Regions from separate parts of the Paenibacillus sp. FSL R5-0527 genome, predicted to be linked through region 1. Evidence: riboswitches for the same ligand, from Rfam matches in the RefSeq annotation. Region 1 holds a riboswitch; the other holds the start of a gene.
What was found. Region 1 has a riboswitch for cyclic di-GMP ahead of NYE69_RS08305 (polysaccharide deacetylase family protein). Riboswitches for the same ligand answer to the same signal wherever they lie in the genome.

Region 1 (9,090 bases):
AGCAATGGATTTCCCTCACGTTCAAAAACCAGACCTTTGCGCTGACGCTCGGCATGGCCGGCGGCTTTTTAGGGGTTACGGCCAGTTTCTTTCCCGCGTCCATTCGCAAGTTATTCGTCTGGTCCTACTATACGGAAATGTCTCCTATCGGCATGTCTTATAACGCCTTGGCGGAAACCAGCCGCTATTTCGTGTTGCCCGCGCAAGCCGGAAACGGGGTGGCCGCTCTGCTGATGATTGCGATATTCTATACGGCCGGATGCCTTCACGCATCCCGCCAAGAAATATAAGGAGGTTTCCCATGATCCGAAGCATTGGCGCCGAATGGCTCAAACTGCGCCGAGGACGTATCTGGATAACGATGATCGTGTTGCCCGTACTCAGCTTGTCCATCGGTTGCTTCAACTACTATTCCAATCAGGAGATTCTAGACCAAGCATGGTATAGCTTGTGGACTCAAGTCAGCCTATTTTACGGCGAATTTTTCTTTCCCGTTCTCATCGCCATTTGCTGCGCGTATATGTGCAGGCTGGAGCATGTCAACCGGAATTGGAACCTGGTGCATACCGCCCCTGTCTCCGCCGCCAGCATTTACTTCGGCAAACTGTCCGCCGTTGCGGTTTTGATTTTTGGCGTTCAAACTTTGTTTACCGCCTTATATATACTCGCGGGCCTCCTTCTCTCGCTGCCGCTTGCGGATCTTCCCGCGGAACTGGCCGGATGGGCTTTGCGCGGCTGGATCGCCGCGATTTCGATCGCGTCCATGCAGCTTTTCTTCTCCTTCAGGATACGCAGCTTCGCCCTTCCCGTCGGCATCAGCATATGCTGCTCCATGCTCGGTCTCGGTCTGTATATCCTAAACATGAGGTTCTTTTTCCCGTTTAGCTTGTTGACAACCGGCATGGGCGTATTGGACCAAAATGGGCTAACAGGGCCGGAAAACGGACTGTTCGTGTTCATCAACGCGGTTTATATTTCCGTATTTTCAGCCATGGCGATACACCGGCTGCGGACAGCGGATGTCGTCGCCGCATAGAAACGGGGCCTTTCGATAAGAAAGGCCCTCTGGTTTCTTCATTTAAAAGGTTTCAACCGCCCAATCAACCAGTGCGTCAAACGTCCATTTAACGCCGTTGACCGCCTTTTGCAGCGGGGTGTATCCGTTCGAGAACAGCACTTTGCCCGGCGGCTCATCCGTGCCGCTTTGCCCTGCCTCGGAAACAATCACATCGTCAAACACACCGTCGTACACCGGGTCTTGGCTATGCTCCTCGCTTGCCGAAGCTTCCAAAGCCAAACCGCCTGCGGCAAGCGCAGACGCGATTTGGATTTCCGGCGCGGCGGCCGCCCCGTCGACCTGCAGGGTCAACCCGCTGCCGGCGACCGCCACCTCCAGCTTGCGCCCAATCGCCGTCTGCTCCGATACGCCTTTTAAACTGCCGAGGTCCCGGGAAATCAACGTCTTTTCCTCCGTTTGTCCGGGCTCTTTTTGCACGACGCGAAGCAGGTTGTCTTCCACGACCACCTTTACGTAAGCATCGGCCTTGCGGTCGTACCGCAAATATACCGATTGCGAGCCGATAATGTTCCCCGCAATCTGCAGCGATACCTTCACATTTTGATAGCCGTCGCTCCCTTTAAGATAAAGCAGGCCTTTACCGCTTTCCGGGGAGGTCAGGATGATGCGGTTGCCCCTGAATTCAGCGGCCCCGCCAAGCAATTGCCAATGATCGGCCCGCTTCTTGTCGCCTTGATAGAAATCGTAAGATTCCCCGGTGTCCCCCGCGATTCTCATCAACAAATGGTTGCGATACCAGCCGGGGGAAGGCTGCAGCCGCGTCAAATCGTACAAATCGCCGCCGCTGTCATTAAAGGCTTGCCCTTCGCGGTTAAAGTGCATTTTAAACAGCCGTTCGATATTCTGGGAATTCACGTTTTCCACCAAAGGATTCATTCCGTTGTGCAGCGAATTGGCGTGCATGATCATGTACACGTTCGGAACGAATCCCAGCTTATCCCGATAAATCTGCTCCATAAGCCGGTAGTCTTGGTTAATGCGCGTTTCCATTTCCCGGCGGTTCTCCAAAGGCACCTTATCGGCGTCGCGGATGAAGTCCATCAAATAGTGCGTATAGTAACGCGCCTCGTCTTTATTCTTAAACTGCTGCTCGGTTTGCGTTCCAACGTACCGCCCGTCCTTGTCAAAAATATTGATATAGGTCAAACGGTAACCGTTGCTCCCCAATTCCCAATACCCTTTGCGCGTCAGCTTAAGCAGCTCCGGCCCCGCCAGAAATTTCGGGTCCGCGACGTCCAGCCGGTCGGCGTAGGAAAGCATCGTCGCTTTATAATTGTATTTTTCCAGCAGGGGCTGGGCGAACAAGGCGGAATCGCTGCGTCCGTCCTCAAAGCTTAGATACACTGCCCTTGGGGGCAGCGGCTTGCCGTGCTCGTAAAAATCAAGAATATCCTGCTGCGAAACCGTGACATACCCGTTTTGCCGCAAAATTTGCAGTTGCTCGTCCAGACGGCTTTTGGCGATCAGACCGCGCGTTCCGGTTCGATCCACTCCATAATAGGACAAGGCGATAAATCCCCGCGTTTGCTGCCAGGCCGCTTTGTCCGGCTCCCGGTAACGGTGGATTCCCGCCACGGCATGCACCAGCAGCACCAGCACCATAGCCAGCACCACAAATTGAACGGCCGATTTGACCGCTTTGTTCCGCTCTTTGCGTCCGACATCAAGCGCCTTGCGCGGCTTGTTTTTTCCCATAGTCAGTCAACCTCACTGTATGAACCCTTGTCCTTGTGGGAATCATTAAAAAGATTTTTAAACAATGATCTTCTCCGTTTGTTCGCTTTGCGGCTTTCTTTTTTGGCTCTGGCCTCAACATCCTGCGGCGTTTCCCGCGTACCCCAGGTGGATTTCCAGAACGTGACCCAGGCGACCGGCATTTGCCAAAGCAGCACCAGTTCGTAAAAAACACAGAATACCAAGCCGAAAATCCAAAGTTTGCTTTTACGGAACAACAGATGCGCAAAGCTCATCAATAATGCCATCAATATAAGTCCCATCAAAAATGTGCCCGGAAAAACGCCGTAAACGAGCGGCACATACACGAGATTGTACAACACAACGATCGGAGCGGCGATCGGAACGATCAGGCCTATGTAAAAAAACAGCGCCATGAACGGTTCTTTACGCCAGATGAACGTCCCGGCGCGCAGCGACTCCCGCAGCCAGGAGCGCTTCCAGCGCATCTGCTGCTTCAGGAAGACGTCCAGCTTGGACGGCACGATGGTGGAACAAATCGCGTTGTCCTGGTACCCCGTCCGATGGGAGCGAAGAATGAAGTTGGTCATGCTGCGGTCATCGCCGAACGTGGCCGGCTGGCCGAGAAATTTCTGGTTCAACCAGGCGTCCGCGTATTTGAGCACCAGCTCTTTCCGGTAACATGACAGCGGACCGGATAGACAGGTAACGCTGTCGAACCAGGATTCCGCCGCTTTCATGATGCGAAACGCGATATAATAGCGCACCGTCTGCAGCTTGGTAATTGAATTCGTATATTTGTTTTCCACGTCCGTCCGGCCGGCCACCCCGCCCATTTTCGGATCTTGAAACGGCTGCACGAGGTGAAGGATGGCGTCCGGCTCCAAAAAGCTGTCCGAATCCACGAACACGACCAAATCGTGCTTGGCCATCTCCACGCCTTTGACCAAAGCGACCCGCTTGCCTCCGTTCTCCGGCAAGACAACCAGCCTGAGGCGATTCCGAATGTCAAACCGCTCCGCTTCCTTATGCAGGCGCTCGACGATCTCGTTGATCCGCTCCACCGATCTGTCGGTCGAACGGTCGTCCACAACGATCACTTCCAGCTTGTCGATCGGATACTCCTGATTGATGCAGCTGAGCACGGTGCGCTGAATCCATTGCTCTTCGTTAAAACAAGGGATAATGATCGTCACGCCCGGCGTATAATCCGGATTGACCGGCACGTTGCGGTACAAAGCCCCAAAAAAATACCGCGTCAGCAAAAATACGGCCGCCGTTAGACTGTATAAATAAAGCAGGATATTGTATTTGAAATAGATGATGCTTTCGGCGCGCATCAGCAAAATAATCGTCATGGCGACAAACAGCAAGCCGCTGGCCGTATACACGGAATAGCCCCAACGCCGTTTCTGAAAGTAATTGTAAAGGTTGCTTTCAAAAGCAAGCGCCGCCATTGGCTTCTCCCCGTCCGGCGTATCACGGGTAAACCTGCGAACGACCGATGCTTTTATTTTCACCTTCGACTCAAAACCCTCCGGCATCGTCCCCGGCGGAATGTTGAAGCGCAGCTCGAACACATCGCCTTCACGGCATGCTTCGGCCATCTCCGATTCCAGCTCCACCAGAATCCCCGTTGAAGAAATGTCCGCGGCCATGCCGTTTATTTTGGACTTTGCGCCCGCCTTTTTCCCTTTCTTATCGGCTCCCACGGGCAGCAGCGAGACGGGAAAATCAGCCTCATAGCGCAAGCTGAGCAGACGGGGCATCTTATTGTCGCCATGATCGGCGGATTCACCGGACCCATCGTCCTTTGACCGCAACATGCCTCTGCGGTCCGACGCTTTGCGGATGTTCTCCGGATCGGGGACATGGGCAAGCAGCCGCCGATCCGCCTTGGGCGTGGAGAGAACTTCAACCGGCTTTTGTTGTGCTTTGTTCTTTTTCCTCAAGTTCATTGCCCCTTAACCTTTAAGATGGGCCCTTTACAGGCTCCAGTAATGATAACCCGAAGCTTCGAATTCGGATTTATCGAACACGGCTTTAATATCGATAAACACCTTGCTCTTGTCCGCCCCGAACAACCGGTCGTAATCCTCACGAGCCATGTTTAGAAATTCCCTGTGAGGCACGGCCAGCACCACCACGTTCAAATCCCGCAAATCGGACAGCTGCGCCAACTCCAATCCGTGCTCTTCGTACACGAGCCGCGGCTCCACCAGCGGATCGCAGACAAGCGGCTGGATATCATATTCCTTCAGCTCTGCGATAATATCCGTGACCTTCGTGTTGCGAAAATCGGGGCAATCCTCCTTGTAGGCCAGGCCGAGGATACCGACTTTCACATCCGACAAATCTTTCCGCAGGCGCATCAGCAGCTTTACGATGCTGCGGGCGACATATTTGCCCATCCCGTCGTTGATGCGCCGCCCCGCGGAAATGATTTTCGAATGGTACCCCGCATCTTCCGCTTTATAAGTTAAATAGTAAGGATCGATGCCGATGCAATGGCCGCCGACCAGCCCCGGGGTGAATTTGAGAAAATTCCATTTGGTTCCCGCCGCGGCCAGCACCGCTTTCGTGTCGATTCCCATCCGGTGAAACAGCATGGAGAGTTCGTTCATAAAAGCGATATTGATGTCGCGTTGGGCGTTTTCGATCACCTTGGCCGCCTCGGCCACGCGGATACTTTCGGCCCGGTAAACCCCCGCCTCGATCACCAGCTCGTAAACCTGGGCCACAAGACCAAGCGTCTGCTCGTCCATGCCGGAAACGATTTTCACGATGTTCTCGAGCCGGTGAACCTGATCGCCCGGATTGATTCGTTCGGGGGAATAGCCGACTTTAAAGTCGACCCCGCATGTAAGCCCCGACTCCGCCTCCAGGATCGGAACGCACACTTCCTCGGTGACGCCGGGATAAACCGTCGACTCGTAGACAACGACCGAACCGGGGCGCAAATGTTTCCCGACCCTCGCACTGGCGTTCTTGACATAAGTAAGGTCGGGCACTTTATCGTTTTGAACCGGCGTAGGCACGGCCAGGATGTAAAAGGAAGCCTCCCCCAGCCTCGCCTCATCCGAGGTAAAGTCAATCGAGCTCGCCTTGATCGCCGCGTCCCCGACATCGCCGGTCGGATCTTTCCCCGCAAGGTAATCGGCGATTTTCCGGGGACTCACGTCAAACCCGATGACGTCAGCCTTGCGGGCAAACGCGACCGCCAGCGGCAAACCTACGTACCCCAGTCCAACGACAGCCAGCTTAGCCGTCCGCTTAGCAATATGTGTGTATAACTGATCAAAATCCATAAATTCAACTCCGTTCATTTCCCGATGAGTATCCATAGTTGCTGAGCAAGCGTTCGTTCCTTATTTCATCCCGTACAGTTCGTCCAGAAGCACAAAGGAATAACCCCGCCGCTTCAATTGGTCGATTACCTCCGGCAAGGCTTCCAGCGTATGGAGACCGTCAAGCATATGCAGCAAAATAACGCTGCCGTTGGTCGTCTGCTTCAGCACCCCGTTTAAAATGTACTGCGCGTCATGGTCGGAATTCCAATCCAGGGTGGTCACATCGTACAAAGCGAGCGTCTTATACCCCGTGGCCGCGATCACCTTGGCCGTCTCCTTGTTGATCTCCCCGGTTGGAGGCCTGAACAGCATCGCCGGCTGCTGCTGAATCGCTTCGGTGATGATGCGGTGCGCCTTGACCACTTCTTCCTGCAGCTCGTCGGGCGGGATTTGCGTAATCACGGGATGGCTGTAGGTATGATTCGCCACAAGGTGACCCTCTTCGACGATAGCTCTGGCCAGGTTCGGGTTGTTCTCTACGCCGTTGGCCCGCAGAAAAAAGGTCGCTTTGACGTCATGATCCTCCAGGATCTTTAATAGGCGAGTAACCGTCAAATCGCTGCCCCAATCGTCAAAGGTCAGGGCGACGACCTTCTTGCCGTGCGGGTTCCATTTGGCGATGTCGCTGGCGTTATAAATCAGATTATAGTCCGCCTGCTCGTAATCGGGATTGATCCGGGCGGCATCGTATCCCGGGATTTGCTCCAGCGGCTTCCGCTCGCCGCCGTCACGCACCAGCTTTGCGAGCGGCACCAATTTATAGCCTACTTCTTTCGCCGCAGCCGCAATATAGGAAATGGAGGAAACCACCTCGGGATTCACGTCTGTATTTAGCGCAATAATGCCGCCGCGGCTAATGTACTTCCGTATGTAATCGCCGATTTCCTTGGCGCTTTGCATGTCGCTGTCCTTCGGATTGATGTTGTAGGAAACGACGGCCTTTAGTCCGGTTTGCGCCGCCACCAGGCGAACGTCTTCGCTCATACGGGCCCCCCGGGTCCGGACGAACTGCGGCTGCATGCCTGTCGCGTCGGCAATCAAACCGTTGGTACGGTTGATTTCTTTATAAATTTCCTCATAGCTTAAGGTCGTCAAGTCGGCGCGCGTCAACGTATTGTTCTCCACCTCGTGGCCGCGGCTGGCCAGTTCCTTGACCAAATCCGGCTCTTCGGCCGCCCGCATGCCCGGGACAAAAAACGTCGCCTTGATATGATGCTTGTCCAGTTCATCCAATAAGCGCTCGATCGTCTCGCGGTCGCCCAAACCGTCGAACGTTAGGGAAAGCTCCTTTTTGGCCGTATAGACAAAAGACAATGTTTTGCTCGGTTCCCCCGTATATCGGGCAATCGGCTGCTGCTGCAATGAGGCGGTCTGCGCCCCGGACATGGGGGAGGCCCCATTCCCATTGTCCGCCTGCGGACTGGCCCCGCTGCAGCCGGCCACCCAAAACGCTAGCAGAGCTGTGACTAATCCGATCCGAATCGACCGGGCGCCGTTTCCTACCATCGAAATCATTAGTTCACCTTCTTTTGTGAAAGTTAATTTTTTCCAATCAAAATCTTCAAAATAAAAAGACCGCCATACTTACATGGCGGCCGGACAATCATAGCGCAGCTTGCACCGCAATTCTCACCGCGGCTTGCGCACGCTTTAGACTCCAAACTTTGCGTCCTATCCTTTCGAATAGTTTGCCTTTGACTTCGCTTTATTTAATTATTCAAATTTATTATAATCGACTCCGGCTGGAAATCAATCCATAGTTTATGAAAAAAAGCGGATTCACAAAAAAATATTCAGGAATGGGGACCCGTTTCTTTCCATGCCAAACAGCCTAGAAATGGAGCTTAAAGAAGCGCGCCGATAAGTCTGCGGTGCTCTTTTGTATTGCTCCGAGATAATCCAGCAGAAAAATAAAGGCAAAAAATGTTGCTATTCCGGCGATATCCGTTCATTTGGGAGAAATAGAGGTAATTTATGTCGTTATTTTGAAGGGTAGGCGGTTTGTCGTTCCAGTGGGCGGCGGTAGAACCAAAACAAGGGCGCCTGCTCCTGACGGAGAAGGACACCCTTGTTGGTCGATCCGGTTTTCATTAAATTATTCGGTGCCAAGGAAGATATAACGCGCCAGTACGAGCACGGCCAGCACCCACATCAGCCAATGGATTTTGACTTTGTTTTTGGTGAACAGGTTGTTGAATCCGCCCAGAATGACGTAAGAGACCAAACCGGCGGCGATCCCGTTGGCGATGCTTCCGGTAAAAGGCATCAATACGATCGTCAAGAACGCCGGGAATGCATGCAGGAAGTCATCCCATTCGATCGATTTGACCTGGCCGATCATCAGCACGCCGACGATAATCAGCGCCGGAGCCGTTGCCGCGCTCGGCACAACACCGGCCAGCGGCGCGATGAACAGCGCCAGGAGGAACAAGATCCCCGTCGTTACCGAAGTGAGCCCGGTGCGTCCGCCTTCGGCCACACCAGCGGTGCTCTCTACATAGGAAGTGATCGTGCTGGTGCCAAGAAACGCGCCCGCGCTGACGCCAACCGCATCCACCAGCATCGCCTTGCCGATTTTTTTCTCGCCTTCTTCTTTGTTTTTCATCAAGCCGGCGCGGGTAGCCGTGCCGACCAAAGTGCCGAACGTATCAAACAATTCAACGAACGTGAAAACAAAAACAATTTCAAACAGACCCAGATGCAAAGCCGCACCCAGATCGAGCTTGCCCACCGCAAGATTGTCAAAAGCGGGCAGCCAGCTGGCGCCGGAAAGCCCGGAAACGTTAGTAACGCCCATCGGAATACCGATAATGGTGGTGGCGATAATCCCGATCAACAGCGCTCCTTTAACCCGCAGCGACATCAAAATGGCAATCAGGATCAAGCCGATCAACGTTAATTGAACATCGGGGCTATGGACGAAATCGCCCAGCGTGAAGTTGATGCTGCTGCCGGGAACCGTGGCGG
Region 2 (9,090 bases), 420 kb from region 1:
GGCGACGGTCACCCAACGCATCCCGCCTCCGAACGCGTTATCCGTCAGCAGGACGAAACCCGCCTTCTTCGTGTAGAACTCAATCGCTTCATCGTAATTTTTCACCAGCAACGTAACATGCCCTATCTTCTTCACGTTTTCACTCCTATCACTTTGTAACTATCATTTAGTAACTACCACTTCGTAACTATCACTTCGCAACTCATAGCCTGCTTCTTCATTAATTTTCCCTCCGAGCGAACATAGTTTATGGGAGATTGGCTGTATCTATCCACCTCCCCGGCCGGAAGATCTATTCTAACGGTTGCCATAGCGCTTATTTAGCTAAAACCCGGCTATTTGACTCAGATTAGAGCAGATCAACATCCGCTGTCCGGACGCTTTGCACGATTATCCCATTTGATCCGGAAGCAGAGAGGAAGAGAATTTAGGAGAGGAAAATAGGTTTGGGAGCAGCGGACTTGTTCGAGATCATTAGTTCCAGATCATTAGTTCCAGATCGTTAGACAGGCTTGTGAGAAGGAGGGGTTGGAGAAGTGAAGCAGACCTGAAGGGAGGAATAGGCAAGACACCGGGAAAATGAAAGGACCGTGATTAGCCCTCACCCTCTCCCCCCTGAACAAAAGGAATAATCGTGCAAAGCAGCATGCAGGGATACCAAGACAGTTATTTTGTCAAGCACTGATCTCGGTTTTGAGCCTTTAAAAAGATCTTTTTTCGTAAAATAGCAGCTGCTACAACCGTTTAGATTCTCAGCAGGTGTAATATCGGCTCGAAAACCTAGCAATTGCGGGAAATCTGAAAAGTATCGGGGCAAACACTAGTGTAATCTGTAGCATGCAACGGATACTGCGGACCTTATTAGCCCTTTTAGCTCGTTTTGCCACTGCCAGCAGCAGCTCAGCGATACCTACGACGCCGAAAAGCTGCGGATAACCTCCTCGAAATCGGGCTCCTCCATGTCGACGTCGTCGATTTCTCCCCAGCCGCCAAGCTCCCGGATGATCTCCATGGTCCCGATCTCGCGCCGGTCGGCTTCGATGACGACCGTGTTCTCCTCTATGCCCGTGACGCGAAACGGCAGGCCGGACGGGTCGAACGTGGCCCGAACGGCCTGCGGACCCGCCGTCGCCCGAACGAATCCGGCCGAGGCAGCGCCATCCGGGGAACCTGCAACATGCCGTACCTCGAACCCTTCCTCCTGGTTCCCGGCAACATGCCGCGCCTTGATCCCTTCCCCCGGGTTCGAGGCAACATGCCGCGTCTTGATCCCTTCCCCCGGGTTCGAGGCAACATGTCCCGCCTCTCTCCACCCCTCCGGCATCCGAAACCCGCCCCGGAACTTTACGCGGATGACCGTCGGCAGGCCGATCATGTCCCGCAGCGCGCGGATCGTCCCGTCGTAGGCGAGCTGCCCGTGATTAATCACCATCACACGGCTGCAGAGCTGCTCGATATCGTCCATGTCGTGCGTGGTAAGAAGGATCGTTTTCCCGAATTCCTTGTTCAAGGTTTGCAAAAACTGGCGGATGTTGCGTTTGGCGTGCACGTCAAGGCCGATCGTCGGCTCATCGAGGAACAGCAAATCCGGATCGTGCAGCATGGCGGCCGCAATGTCCGCCCGCATCCGCTGGCCCAGCGACAGCTTGCGCACCGGCGTCATCCAAAATTCGCGCAGGTCCAGCAGCTCGGCAAACCGGTCCAGGCGCTCCCGTTTTTCCACCGGGCTTACGCCGTACATTTCCGCCAGGATGTCGTAGGAATCCTTCACGGGCAAATCCCACCACAGCTGGCTGCGTTGTCCGAACACGACGCCCAACCTGCGGACGGCCCGCCGCCGGTCGCGATGGGGATTGAGGCCGCCGATCATAACCGTGCCTGAGGTCGGATGCAAAATGCCGGTGAGCATCTTGATCGTCGTCGACTTGCCTGCGCCGTTGGGACCGATATAACCGACAAACTCCCCGCGCTCGATGTTGAAGCTGATGCCCCGGACCGCCTCTTTCAGCCGGTATTCCCGCGAAAACAGCGTACGCAGGCCGGACAGCTTTCCCTCCCGCACGACGGGTGTTTTGAACTCCTTATATAAATGGCTGGCTTCGATCATAAGCCGCTCCTCCTTTTCGTCCTGTATGCCTTCGCTTACTCTTACGCAGCATGCCTTCACTGACTTATACGCAGCATGCCTTCACCGACTCATACGCAGCACGCCTTCACTGACTTATACGCAGCACGCCTTCACTTACTCGTACGCACTAGCTCCTTGTACTTAAGGCCTTCCGTTCTTACTCTCCCTGCGCTTAGCTTCCCGTGCTTTGGTATTTCGTGATGCCGAACAGCCAGAACCGCAGGCTTGCGGCTAAGCATACCGCTGCCGCCCCCGCCGTCGCCGCAAGGATCCACGGCCCCCATTCGCCCCGTAAAATATAGAGCGAAGGTACATAATTCACAAAGCCGACCGGGATCACGAACAAAAATAACGAGGACATCCACTTCGGATACAAGGTGAGCGGGTATCGCGCCGCCGTTTGGGCGGCATCCTCGGTGAAGTTTTGCAGTTCGCTGATGCGGGTCGTCCAGAAACCGAGCGTAGCCGTAGCAAGTCCGATAGAAAACAAAATGACCGCGCCGGTAACGATAATGAACAGCGTAAACGGCACTGCGGTCCAGCCGACTTGTCCGCTATGCATCATCGCGCCGAGCGACCAGCACAGGATGAAACCGCCCTGCAGCAGTTCGCCGGGCATCAGCCGGAAGTTCTGCGGCATTAAAGCGAGCAGCACCGGCATCGGCCGCGTCAATAGCTGGTCGAGCTCTCCGCCAACCAGGTATTTTTCCAGATGGTGCACCTCCTCGGCAAACGTGCGGTACAGCGTTCTGGACAACGTCATCACCGCAAACAAATACCCGATCTCGTAAACCGACCAGCCCTGTATTACACCGAACTTGTCCAGAACGATCGCGATCATCAGAAACTCGGAAATCTGGATCAACGCGGCCAGTACCGTACCCAGCACAAAATTGAATTTGTACTGCATCCGGCTTTTTATGCTCGTACGGATCAGCAGCCGGTACAGGTTCAGCCAAGACGTCGGCTTCGCGCCGGCGGACCGGGCCGGGCCGGCAGTGACCTTCGAGAATCGTCCGCCGCTGCCGCTAATGTCATCGTTCATTTCGTGTGTGCCGTCTATACCGCTCATAGGCTTCTGTCCGCTCATAGGCTTCTGTCCGCTCTTAAGCTTCTGCCCGCTCTTAGGCTTCCGCCCGTTCTTTGGCTTCTGCCCTTTCTCGGGCTTTTGCCCTCTATCAGGCTTTTGCCCGTTCTCAGCGCCAGGCCCCTTCCTCTCGTTCATCCGCCCTGCACCTCCACTTTCCGCCGCAGCAGCCGGGTTGCCAGCAAGCAGCAAGCAGTCATCAGGACGCACCAAAGCAGCGTTCCCCATAAGGCGGAGCCGCTTCCGTTTCCAAGATAAATCGTTGTGGGAACATAGAGCAGGTAAGGGTAAGGCGATAGCCAGGCGAGGTTTTCCAGCGGTCCGGGCAGCCATTCCAGCGGGATGAAAAATCCGGCAAGCAAATTGATCAGCGCGCTATTGGCCCAATAGAGCCAGGACGATTCCATCGTCCACAAGGCGCTTACGCCGATCAAATAATTGATGCAGATCGACAGATAGGAGGCCCCGAGCAACCCTAACACGGTGTACAACACGGCGGTCCATTGATTTGGAATTTGCAATGAAAAAATGAAGAAATACAGGAGATAAATCGGGATGGATTTGAAAATGAACTGGTAGGCGATCTGTCCCCATTCCCTGGCCATCGTATGGCTGAACAGATGGACGGGACGCATCAGATCAAGCGCGATTTGCCCGGTCCTGACGGATTGGGGGATGCCGAGCCCGTTCGTGATGAAGCTGGTGATCCAGAGACACGCCTGGGTGAAGGCGATATAATTCACCATTCCCTGCGTTCCGTACTCTCCCAGCGGGTGGTCCTTCCCCAACCCGATCCAGATGCACGCATACATAAATCCAAACATCGCGCTCGCGAGGTTGTGCACCATATGGGCTCCGCGGTACTGCAAATTGCGGGCATAGGCTTTGGAAGCCAGCGTGAAATAAAGCATCCGGTTAAACACCTCCGATAAGCTTATTTAGAGGGGGTTTACCCCCTCATAGACGGGCAGACCCGTCCACTTCAGTCAAGGCGATTTTGCAAGAAGGATACTATCATACCTTAATATTCCAAGAGTGGCAAGAGAAATTTTGCGCACCCGGCTTACCAGGAAATGGATTGCATGTTTTATGGAATCGTGATACGATGTTTTTTGTGAAAAAAGCGGCTACGATAAACGGCAAACCTGTCGAAAGGCAGCGACGCAAAGCTAAAGGGCCTTCCCGCAAGGATGGCAGCCAGCTACCGAACAGAAGGCTTTTTTGTTTTTTTATATGTATATAATTAAGCAGGCTCAACCTAGAAAACAGGTATTCGACAGTCGGCTGCTGGAGCGAACCAAACGCGGTCTTCAAAATAGCGGTAATTTATGTGCTTATTATCCGGAGCCGGGCATGTTCATACCCATTAGCGGCATCTTTGGTTCTTATTCGCTTGTGAAGGGTCCAGAACGCGGGCGTTTCCTTGCGACTGAAGACAATAGCGGCATAAATCGTCTCTATTTCTCTCAAATTGACGGATATCGCCGGAATAGCGGCATTTTTTGCCCTTATGTTTTGCGCTTTTCGCAGGAGTTTCTCATGATCGTTTGGTCAAGCGACGTTTTGGGTTTTTGCGCTATAAATTAGGTAACACCACTTAATCCAAATGAACGGGTTTGGGCATTCGCAAGCGGAATGTGCTTCCCCGCCCCACTTCCGAAGTTACGCTAATCGTCCCTCCATGGTCTGTTGCAATTTTTTTGACGACATAAAGGCCCACGCCGCTGCCCTTAATTTGACGGGAACCCGAATGGCCGGCTCGATAAAATTTATCGAACAGCCGCGCATGCATCTCCGCGGGAATTCCTATTCCGTAATCCGTAACCTCGATGATATAATAGCCTGCTTCTTCCGCGATTCGGATGAGTACTGATGGTTTGCCGGGAGAATATTTAATCGCATTGCTGATTAAATTGTCAAAGACTTGAGACATTCTAAACCGGTCCGCGTAGATAAAAACGTCTTCAACCTCGGAGTCTACCTCGATAAGATGCGATGATTTCAAATTCCACCGTTCGGTCACTTCATGAATGAGTTCAATCAGCGGTACATAAGTTTTATGATAGTTATACCCTCCCGATTCCAGCCGCTCACTGTCCAAAACATCCTCAAGCAGATGGGACAACCGGTTTCCTTCCGCAAAAATGATTTCCATGTAACGCCGCCTGTTCTCCGCGGAAATATCGTACTGCATCAACATTTCCACATAGCCCAGCAGCGTCGTCAGAGGTGTCCTTAATTCGTGGGAGACCACGCTGATCATTTCGCGTCTCTGCGGATCGGCCGCCTCTTCTTCGCCGCATTCCCGAAATACCAATAAATACCCGTAACACGCCGTTTGCGCGGTATCCAATACCGGGCTTACATAAAACGAGAACAAACGCCTAGGTCCTTGGACATATAGAAACTTCCCCTGCCTTCCGTTCACATCTCCTTTTCGAAACGCTTGTATGGTCTTGGTAAGCTTATGGTCCTCCTGCGGAACGTTCGCATCCATCGCTTTGGTAAAAGCCGTAATATCCTGCCCCGTCATCTCTTCCAAGCCGAACAAATCTTTGAGCCTGCGGTTCATAAACACGATCGTCCCCCTAGTGTCGCATTTAAGGATACCTTCCTGAAATGACTCCAAGTAGTACGTATCGATGTCCTGTTGTTCCTCAGCCATGTTTTCTCTCATTCGCCAACCGCTTGTCCGGTTTTACCGCCTGGCCGGCACCTCATGGTTTTGCTCTTCCCCCTTTCCCTCCTTCGCCATCCAAGGATCGGCATAACGGATCATGTCGCTGTCTTCGATTTTTCGGCCGATTTGCAGTTCGATCAACTCCAGATCGCTGTACGCCAACAGCGCATGTTTCATGCCGGGCTCAACGACAACAACGCTTCCCGCCTCTACGGGAAACGTTTGGCCGTCAATGCACGCTTCGCCCGCGCCGGCAATCACGATCCAGATTTCTTTGCGCCGCCCATGTTCATGATAACCGATAAAACGGCCTGCGGAAATCACGGCCCGGTTGGTCAACGATTCCGTTTCGCCCGCGTGTCTTGCGATCAACACCGTCTTCCGGCCCCACCCGGTTTCTTTAAAACGGGGGGTGATTTCGACTTGAGCCACTAGATCTTTAATGCCGGCCGACGCTTCCCGGTCGGTGACCAGAATACCGTCCGGTCCCGCGGCCACGACAATGTTGGGCACTCTCCATACGCCCACGGGGATATCCAGCTCATTGACAATCCGGGTGCCGGATGAATCCGGACAGACATAACCGCTCCCGCTGACCTGCTGCTCCATTTCTTCCGAAAGCGAATTCCATGTGCCGATATCCTTCCAGCGGCCTTGATAAGGAACGGCTACAATGCGCTTCGTTCGTTCCACCACCTCGATGTCGAAGCTTTGGCGCGGAAGCAGCTTATACATGCCGAGCAGCTCATCGTAATCCGCCGGCAGGCCCCTTTGCCTAAGCGCATCAAGCAGAAATCCAAGCCGAAACACGAACACTCCGCAGTTCCATAAGGCGCCCTCGTCAATCAACGTTTGGGCCCTAGCCGCGGAAGGCTTCTCCACAAACGCTCGCACCCGCAAGCTTCCGTCCGCTTCGGCCGGCTGCTGCGTGACAATATAACCGAATTTATCCGCAGGCGCGTCGGGAGCCACGCCCAAAAGCGCCAGATCGGCGCCAGCGCCCGCCAACACGCCGGGCAGTTTGCCCAAGGCTTGAAAAAAGGAATCCTCCGCATAACCATCGACCGGCATAACCCCCACGATTTCGTCCGGATCGCAGCCTTCCTTGCTGTGCAAGTAGGCGGAGGCCAAACTGATGGCCGGAAAGGTGTCCCTGCGCTCCGGTTCCTCGAGAATCGGCGCCAGATCGCCAACCTGCCCTTGAATCAGCTCCCTTTGTCCGAGGCCGGCCGAGAACAACAACGCCTCCCCTAGCCCCGCGCCGGAAAGCTGGCGGCAAACCCGCTGCAGCATGCTTTCCGCTTTCCCCTCATGCCGCAGCACGGGCAAAAACTGCTTCGGGCGGTTCGTGTTCGACAAAGGCCATAGCCGTTTCCCCGCACCGCCTGACAATAAAATTAGACGCATTTTTTCTCCCACCTTTAAATTGATGATTGTCACATTATTTCAAATATTAATCATTTTTGTAATTTTGTATATTGCAAATATTAATTTTTCCTTTATTATTTCATAGAATAGGAGGGTGACTTATGAATGAGTACCAAAGTACTACTTGTTGATGATGAGAAAAATCTAACCGACATGATCGCTCTCTTCCTTGAAGAGAACGGGTACCGGGTGAATAGCTTCTATCATTCCCGGGAAGCGATGCAAATGCTGAAGCAGGATGAGCCCGATGTGATCATCATCGACTTGATGCTGCCCGGGATGGACGGCAACGAGCTGGTCCGGGCGCTTCACGCCCATACTTCCGCACCGGTTCTGATGATTTCGGCCAACACCCTGCTTGATGAACGGATTCGCGCGCTCGAAAACGGGGCGGACGACTTTCTGTGCAAGCCGTTCAGCCTAAAGGAGCTGGACGCCAGAATCAAAGCGCTGCTCAGAAGATCGCAGGCCGCCCGCGAATCGCCAGGCGCCTCGCCCGTTACGGCCAAAAAGGGCGAAATCGCCGTAAACGAGTACAGACGCTGCTTATTTGTAAACGGCGAAGAGATCGAAGTGACGAATATTGAATTTGAAATTATGAAGCAGTTGGCCAGCTCCCCCGGCAAGGTCTTCACCCGCAACGAACTGCTCGACCGGATTAAGGGCAGCGATCGCGCCTACTTGGACCGCACCATCGATGTGCATATTTCCAGCTTGCGCAAAAAAATCGAACCCGACCCGAAAAATCCCCGTCACATTGTGACCGTATGGGGGGCCGGGTACAAGTACGCTTTATAAGGCTTTACTAAAAAACCGCCTTTGGCCTTGTTTATAGTCCTTATGGAGGAACAACCCGCCCAGTGCAAAAATACATACCGCACCAACCGACAGGCATAACACTAGCAAGACGATTCCAATCTGATAGAAGCGGCGGAGAATCACGACGATCCTGCCGCTTCCGCTCCCGCTCGTGATGAACCCGGTCGTTACCCCGTTAACGGCGATGCGCGCCCGTTGCTTCTCTCCGCTTAGTTCAAGCTCCCACAGTGGATGGGGCGATTCGCTCTCATTGATCAGCACCTGCTCATGCCGCGGATTGTGGAGCGTGAACCTGCGGCTCATCGCATCTACGCGCTGAACCGTCACCTCGGGCGGATGCGGCGGAGAGGTGAAAAAGGGTTCGCTGCCGTCCCCTTCAAAAAGAATGAATTGATCGAGCAGAATCATGTCCTTATACGGAATGACCGAATAATTTTTCATCCGGAAAAATCCTTTGTCACGGCGATCCCCCTTCGCCAGCACTTGAATCCGCATCCCCGCCGCCCCTTCGGGCGCGGTAAAAATCTGCTCATAATGGTTCCACTTGTTTTTGTAGCTCTCTTCGACTTCATCAACGTAAGAAGTGGCAAGCACTTCATCTTGATCGTTAAAAAACACCACTTTCAAATGCCGGCCGGGAGCATTCTCCGATACAGCGTCAAAGCTTACCAGGTACTCCCCATTCGCTTCTGCGGGCATCAAGCCGGATTCATAGGTATACCAGGCGCAGGAAGCGCTGGGAGAATAGCGGATTTCCAGCTGGTCCGCCGCTGTTTTCAGCTCCGAGCGGCCCAGCGGGAGACGGACGCACGCTTCTTCCGCATGCACCGGCGCATCCGACGGCACATTGGACGGAGCATCGGACGGCGCATTGGTCGGCACATTGGACGGAGCATTGGACGGAGCGTTGGACGACGCATTGGAAGGCGCATCCGCCACAGCGGGCAC

Region 2: another riboswitch for cyclic di-GMP. It lies ahead of NYE69_RS10085 (hypothetical protein); the one in region 1 lies ahead of NYE69_RS08305 (polysaccharide deacetylase family protein).

What each region holds. Positions count from the first base shown of each region.
Region 1 covers NZ_JBBOYI010000001.1:1,873,390-1,882,479, reverse strand. Annotated here, with positions in the region: gene NYE69_RS08330 (ABC transporter permease) at 1-290, shown strand, start outside; gene NYE69_RS08325 (ABC transporter permease) at 302-1,036, shown strand; gene NYE69_RS08320 (polysaccharide deacetylase) at 1,079-2,773, opposite strand; gene NYE69_RS08315 (glycosyltransferase family 2 protein) at 2,776-4,731, opposite strand; gene NYE69_RS08310 (nucleotide sugar dehydrogenase) at 4,759-6,081, opposite strand; gene NYE69_RS08305 (polysaccharide deacetylase family protein) at 6,142-7,638, opposite strand; cyclic di-GMP riboswitch class I at 7,711-7,826, opposite strand; gene NYE69_RS08300 (NCS2 family permease) at 8,219-9,090, opposite strand, start outside.
Region 2 covers NZ_JBBOYI010000001.1:2,295,226-2,304,315, reverse strand. Annotated here, with positions in the region: gene NYE69_RS10105 (VOC family protein) at 1-135, opposite strand, end outside; partial or broken gene NYE69_RS10100 (ABC transporter ATP-binding protein) at 1,304-2,107, opposite strand; gene NYE69_RS10095 (ABC transporter permease) at 2,301-3,038, opposite strand; gene NYE69_RS10090 (ABC transporter permease) at 3,350-4,126, opposite strand; cyclic di-GMP riboswitch class I at 4,344-4,424, shown strand; gene NYE69_RS10085 (hypothetical protein) at 4,437-4,802, shown strand; gene NYE69_RS10080 (ATP-binding protein) at 4,813-5,880, opposite strand; gene NYE69_RS10075 (sugar phosphate nucleotidyltransferase) at 5,914-7,302, opposite strand; gene NYE69_RS10070 (response regulator transcription factor) at 7,429-8,121, shown strand; gene NYE69_RS10065 (hypothetical protein) at 8,116-9,090, opposite strand, start outside.